DNA from 2 places in the Methylomonas rhizoryzae genome. Region 1 is predicted to be linked to the other one. Evidence: riboswitches for the same ligand, from Rfam matches in the RefSeq annotation. Region 1 holds a riboswitch; the other holds the start of a gene.
What was found. Region 1 has a riboswitch for cobalamin ahead of F1E05_RS06825 (CbtB domain-containing protein). Riboswitches for the same ligand answer to the same signal wherever they lie in the genome.
Positions count from the first base shown of each region.

Region 2: linked by a shared signal. The riboswitch ahead of F1E05_RS05515 (TonB-dependent receptor domain-containing protein) and the one ahead of F1E05_RS06825 (CbtB domain-containing protein) in region 1 are both predicted to bind cobalamin.

Region 1 is NZ_CP043929.1:1,463,345-1,466,749, reverse strand. It holds gene cobM (precorrin-4 C(11)-methyltransferase) at 1-358, opposite strand, end outside; gene F1E05_RS06830 (CbtA family protein) at 351-1,031, opposite strand; gene F1E05_RS06825 (CbtB domain-containing protein) at 1,041-1,208, opposite strand; cobalamin riboswitch at 1,325-1,539, opposite strand; gene F1E05_RS06820 (YkgJ family cysteine cluster protein) at 1,644-2,147, opposite strand; gene F1E05_RS06815 (hypothetical protein) at 2,166-2,486, opposite strand; gene F1E05_RS06805 (D-alanyl-D-alanine carboxypeptidase family protein) at 2,993-3,405, opposite strand, start outside.
Region 2 is NZ_CP043929.1:1,173,620-1,177,024, forward strand. It holds gene panD (aspartate 1-decarboxylase) at 15-395, shown strand; gene fliW (flagellar assembly protein FliW) at 538-993, opposite strand; cobalamin riboswitch at 1,137-1,356, shown strand; gene F1E05_RS05515 (TonB-dependent receptor domain-containing protein) at 1,468-3,336, shown strand; gene F1E05_RS05520 (hypothetical protein) at 3,353-3,405, shown strand, end outside.

The DNA of each region.
Region 1 (3,405 bases):
CGGCGGCGCTAGCAAAAGCCGACGACACGCCCGGCACTACGCCCCAAGCGATACCGGCCGCGTCCAGCGGCCTTACCATCTCGGTCAACGCGCCGTACAGGCCGGGATCGCCGGTTTGCAGACGAATCACGCTGGCGTGGCGACCAGCCCGCGTAATCAACCAGTCGCTGATTTGCTCCAACGTCATGCCTTTGGAATCGCAAATCTCGCAGCCGGCCGGCACGTAGGCCGTCGCCGCCGGATGCACCAGCGAGCCGGCGTACAGCACCGCACCGGCCTGTTCCAGCAAGCGTCGGGCTTTAACGGTCAAAAGTTCCGGATCGCCCGGCCCGGCGCCGACGAACCACACCTTAACCATTGGGCCGGCCTCCCTCATCCACGGCCGACGCGCGAAACAGCGCCGCGGACAAACTGCCGAGCAACAGCCAAAACGCCAAATTGGTTAGCGCCGCCGCCGTGACAAAGCGCGTCTGCAACCCGTCCGGCGCGCTACCGGCTTGGACGGCCGCGATTTCAGGAGCGCCTATGGCATGCGGCAACACGATTAACAGCCAGCCGACCGGTCCGGCAATCCGATGAGGAGACCAACACAGCAACGCCAAACCGCTCGCGGTGCCGACAACCGTAGCCACCCACCAGACTTGCCGCGCCGTTAAATCGGCGGCTTCATTGCCAGGCAGCTCCGGCGGCAGACCGACGGCCGGCGCGGCAAAAAACGCCGCGTAACCGGCCAAGCCCCACAAAGCACCGCCGAAGGTTGCGCTCGGCGGCTTCAACCGATAAGCAGCACTCAGCATCAAAGCCAAACCGAAGGCCAGCAACAAATTGGCGCCGGCCGTCGCCGCCGTGCGTTGCCAAACGTTTTCCGGCTGCCAGGCTTGATCCTGGCGACTCGCTTCGTGTTCGGCATGCACTTCGTAACGTTCCGCTTCCAGAATCAATGGCGTTACCCAAATCGCCTGTATAAGCGACAGCAACAACGCGGCGGCCAGGCCGGTCAAGCCGGCCGGCAATAGCAGACCTTTCGCCATGACGGCGGCCTAATGGCAGGGAAAACCGCCGGCGTGGCGGGTATCGTGGGCGGCGTTATGAATTGGCGCAAGCGGCGCGAAACCGACGATCAGCACCAAAAGCAAACCGGCCGCAAACGCGGCGTAGGCCTTAACCAGGCGCACATCGAAGACGGTGGAAATGGATTGAACCAGCATGTCGAACTCCCCGAAAAAATGTAACGAACGGAGCTGACTGGATAGGAAAGGAAATCGGGCAGCGAAGACCGCCCGGCGGACGATCGCACAGCCTGCGCTCTCCCTCCGAGAGTCGGCACCCTACAATCGATCAGGCCGGTATTCTGGCTCACCTTCTTACCAATCGGCGCCTTCCCACACCCAATAATGGTGCAGTGGCAAAATGCCGATTCGTCCGGTTTACAGCAGCGGGGGCTGCGCCGGAATCGATGCACTGAGCTGCATCTCACCGGGCTTCCCGTTTAACCTGAAAGCAAAAAAACCTTCAGGCACCTTATCGAGGTTGCGAGTATATCCGAGCCGGCGGGCTTAAGCAGCAAAAATTTGAACCGGTTAACAGGGAACGATGACGTCGCACCGGAATCGGTGGACGGGGAATCGCCGAAAATCGGCGCATCAATCGATAGCGGGTGCGGCTAGCGAAAACCACTGCGGCAAACCGCGCAGCTCGCCAAGCTCGCGCAACCGCCGGTCGATAGCGTCGTGATTGCCCCACACCACGTCCGCCAAACCGCCGCCCTCAACCCGCGCGTCGATCTCTTTACAGTACAAACCCCGGTCGCGTTGCCGATAAAAACCGTAAGTCCGGCAAGCCAGCGGGCGGTAAGCATAGACGGAACACAGGCCTGCGGCCTGATCCAACATGGGGCAAATTAAAGGCCGGGCGGACTGGCCGGCCAGCGCGGCGATGCCGCGACCGATTTCCTGCAACCTGTCTTTGGGCAGGGACGCCAACCCTTGGCGCAACAATAGCCATTCCCGCTCGGTAAGTTCGGGCACCTCGGCCAGGCGCCGGCAACAACTGTCGCAACCTTGCCGGCACGGCCAATCGTGGCGGCCGGCGCGAACCGCCGCTACCCGCTCGTCGATTTCGGCATGCAGTTGCTTCAGGCTATACACGGCTAGCAGCGCGGCGGATCAGGCTTGAAAACCGGTCTCGGACGCCGACAGGTCGCTATCGTCGCCGTACAGCAAATATAAAGCCGACCTGTCCGGGCTCTCGGTCTGAAACGCCGAATACGCGTGTAACAAGGGCGAGATGTAGCGTGCCGAACTCGGACTGGTGAAAACCAGATAACTGGCGCCGTCTTCGGCCCAGCCGCCGTACATCGCCATGCCTTTAGGGCCGTTTCCGGCCACGTAGGCGGCTCTGAACGCGCCGAACAACACGGCCAATTCGCCGGATTCGTATTCGTTACGCGAGAACTTAATGCGGTGCCAAGCCGTGTTTTTTAGCATCTCTTGCCTACCGTTGAACGAAAATTCGCAGCCTGCCTGCAGGCCCCCACCACTGTTACGACACTGTAGGCGCGCAGGCGGGACGATCTTAACATCCGCAAAATTTTCCGCCAATCTCGGCTCCGGCGTCGCAAGACGAAGGAATAGGCGCAAGTCCGGAACCGACGAAAAGTTGCCCGGTATTTAACTGACCGCATTGAATTGCGCATACACTCGGGCATTCCGCTCCGGGTAACTCTCATAAACATGCGCAAATACCGCCGAGCATTTATGTTGATAGCGCTATGGCGTGCAGGCGCACGGCAGACCGGAATCCAGGGGGGACATTCGCTGCTGAGCTTGAGTTGAGAGCGGGCCGCGGCTTTCTGCCGCCAGCTTAGTACCAGTAATTCGCGGGCCATTTTTTTGACCTCGCTACGCTCCTCAGTCTCAGTTCCGGCGCCGGACGGGTAAGAATGTCGAAGATGACCGGTTCTTCCTCGCTCATATGCTCCTGTCTAACGCCCTCAACTGACGCCTGGCAGTAATTTGCACTCGCGGCCTTTGGCATGCAGTTTCTTGCAAAATTGCCTTGCCTGACTCTGTTCCAAACCGGTCCATTCGGTGCGCCACAATGCCTTGCCCTGACGCTTGATTTGCACGATGTGCGGATTGCCGCGCTTTGCTTCGCTGCCTAAAGCGTAGCGGGCCTGTTTTAGATTGACGTTGGCTTCGACTTTTCGGGCGTGATCGCCCAGCATGACCACCCAATTGGAGTGACTGTTTGCCCGCTTTTGCGGCTTAACCACGGCTTTAGCGCTAATGACGGATGATTTGCCCGGTTTGATGCGAATGGGTTCCGGCCGGCCGTAAGCGGTATCCGCGCCCATTTGCGCCGCGCTACCCGCGCAATGGTTGGACGACAGCTGAAACGGCGGCG
Region 2 (3,405 bases), 290 kb from region 1:
TGAAAACGTCGATTATGCACATCAATATGCTGAAAGCTAAGTTGCACAGGGCTCGTGTGACACATTCCGAACTCGACTACGAGGGTTCGTGCGCCATTGATGGCGATATCTTGGATTTGTCAGGAATTTTGGAATACGAGCAAATACATATTTACAACATCAACAACGGCCAGCGTTTTACCACCTACGCGATTCGTGCCGAAAACGGCTCCGGTGTGTTTTCGATTAACGGGGCGGCGGCGCGCTTAGCCTGTCCCGGCGATTTGATCATCGTTTGCGCCTTCGCTAGTTTGGATGAGGCGGAGTTGAAAAATTATCAACCGGTATTGGTGTATTTCGAGGCCGGTAATAAAGTCAGCCATTGCAGTCATTCGATTCCGGTGCAAGCCGCTTGAATTGAGTCCGACTCACACACTCACGCAACGCTTCTCAATCGGGCGCACACATCGTGTTGCGCCCGCAAATTCTAAAAAAGCCCGGCTATTGCTTAAAAAATCAAGTTGCAAACGATGGTTTTATGCGACCTGTGAATTTCGGTTAGGCTTCGGCGACATCGATTTCGCTGATTTTTTCCGTTAGCGTGATGCTTTGTTCGATGTTGACCAGCACTTTTTGCAGACCTAAGCGTTTGTTGCTGTTAATTACCATAGGCGATTTGATCGAGCCCTTGATCGTTGGCTTGTCGTTACCGCTCTCGTCTTTGTGCAACACGATTAGGATTAAAATTTCGTCGCCGTCGCTAATCTGCAATAACTGCTCTTCGGCGTCGGTCAAGACAAAACTGTAGTTGATGTTGAAGTGGACAGGGTGGGCGACGGATAACGTTAAATCTTCGTTATCCAGCGATTGCAACCAATAGACAATATCGCTGCCTTCCTGATGAAACAAATTGAAGCGGGTTTGGTCTTCGAAGCCGGGAATCCCATGCGGAAAAGTAATGACGGTATCAGGGTTGACCTGTTGATTGCCGAGCAACTTCGATTGAATTTCCATAAATGTGCCTGTTTTGTTCGCGTGAAAACCGATTTGACTCAGTGGCCAAGTTATAGCACGTCAAGCGTAATTTTCAATGCCGGTGACGCGCTAAAATAGCTAACGGCGCTTATTTGCTTGATCGGCATCCAATAGCTGGTAGAATTTGCGACCCTCTTTCAGGTGTTTGGATCGGTCGACAAGCGATCCCGCTTAAACAGGAAGCCGGTGCGGTGAATTTTCACTCATTCCGGCGCTGCCCCCGCAACGGTAGGTAAGTTAACGGTCTGCAATCACGCCACTGTGCCAAGGCATGGGAAGGCTGCAGTTCCGGCTGTATAGCCGCTTACAAGCCCGGAGACTGGCCTGAAGGATCGTTCGAGACAGCGGAGGGCTGTCGACGAAATGATCGTTGCCTGCTTCGGTCCGTTTCGCGCACCCGCTTATCCTCTGTCGTTTAATAACCCTTGATGCGCGGCGGGCGCAGAGGAATTCATGCGACAAATTAAAATTGCGTCATCAATGCTGTTCGGCATCGGTGCCATCGTTACCCATTCGCCGGCTGGCGCGAACGATCAAACCGGCTTTTTACCCGAAACGGTAGTGACCGCGACCCGCAGCGAAACGGTCACTGCGGAGCTGGCCACCGCGACCACGGTGTTTACCCGGGAAGACATAGAGCGCTTACAGGTCCGAACCTTACCGGATTTGCTCAAGACTGCGCCGGGTTTGGACATTACCCAAAACGGCGACTACGGGCAATATACTAGCGCATTCATGCGCGGCACCAATTCCGACCACGTGCTGGTGCTGATCGACGGAATCAAGGCGGGTTCGGTGACATTGGGTTCTGCCTCGTTCCAGTTCCTGCCGCTGGATCAAATCGAGCGGGTGGAAATCAGCCGTGGGCCGGATTCCAGTTTGTACGGTTCGGAAGCGCTCGGCGGCGTCATTCAAATTTTTACCCGTAAAGGCAGTCGTTCGGAGCAGCCCAGCATCAGTTTGGATGCCGGAGCAGGTTCTTACGATACCTTCAACGGTGCGGGTAACGTCAGCGGTAAAGTCGGTAATAGTTGGTACGCTTTGGGCGCCTCGCATTTCAACAGTCAAGGTTTCAATCTCCGCAACAGCGGCGAGAACGATAGGGACGGCTATTACAACACCGGGATCAATGCGCGTGCCGGACATCGTTTCGATAATAATGGCGAAATCGAAGCCAGCTTCATGCGCGCGCAAGGTAAAACCGAATACGACGGCATTCCGAATCGCACCGAATTCGTCAATCAGATGGTGGGTTTGTCCGGTAGCCTAGACGTGTTGGACAATTGGCTCTCCAGTCTGCGTTTCGGACAAACGCTGGACGAAAACGATAATTTCAACCCGGACGGCAGTTTTTACGGCCGTATCAATACCACCCGCTGGAACGCCAGCTGGTTGAACGAAGTACGCCTTAACGACGACCACCGCCTGACTCTGGGCAGCGACTATCGGGTCGACGAGGTACAGAGCAACGTCAATTACAGCGAGACGTCGCGTTACGACGTCGGCGTGTTCGGCAATATTCATAGTCGGTTGTTGGAGCGTCACTTCATCGATGCCTCGATACGCTGGGACGAAAATCAGGCCAGCGGCGATTATGTGACCGGCAGCATCGGTTGGCGCTTCAATTGGGATTACGGCTTGAGTACCTTCGCCCGCTTCGGTAACGCTTTCAAGGCGCCGACCTTCAACAGCTTGTATTGGCCGCACCAACAGTCTACTTTCTTCGGTACCACTTATATTACCGAGGGGAACCGCAGTTTGCGGGCGGAAGAGTCGACGACGGTGGAGGCCGGCATCGGAGGGCAACATGCCTGGGCGCAATGGCAAGTACGCGCTTATCATACCGATATCGACAATTTAATCGATTGGAGCGGCTTGGTGGTCAATCCGACGACGTATTTGTATCAGCCGGTTAATTTGGATAAAGCGCAAATTGACGGCATGGAAGCCGAGGTCAGTACCGAAACTTGGGGCTGGCGGCATGCGCTTTCAGGCAGTATTCTCAGTCCGCGCGACCGCAAAACCGATTTAAGGTTGGCGCGCCGCGCGGAACAGAGCTTGTCTTACGATTTATCGCGCGGATTCGGCGCTGTCGACGTTGGTGCCCACGTATTGGCGCAAGGTAACCGTTTCGACGACAGGGCGAATACCATAGTGGTTGACGGTTTCGTGACTTTGGACTTGCGGACCGCCTACCATATCGATAAACACTGGACGCTGAGCGCCAAGTTGAATAACGTGCTGGATAAACGTTATCAAACCGTGAATACTTATTACACGGCCGATAGAAACTTCTTTTTTTCCATTCATTATCAAAACTGATCCGGGAGATACTTGTATGAATTCAGCTCAATTGACCGTCAAACCCGGCGCCGTCGCCTTGATGGCGTT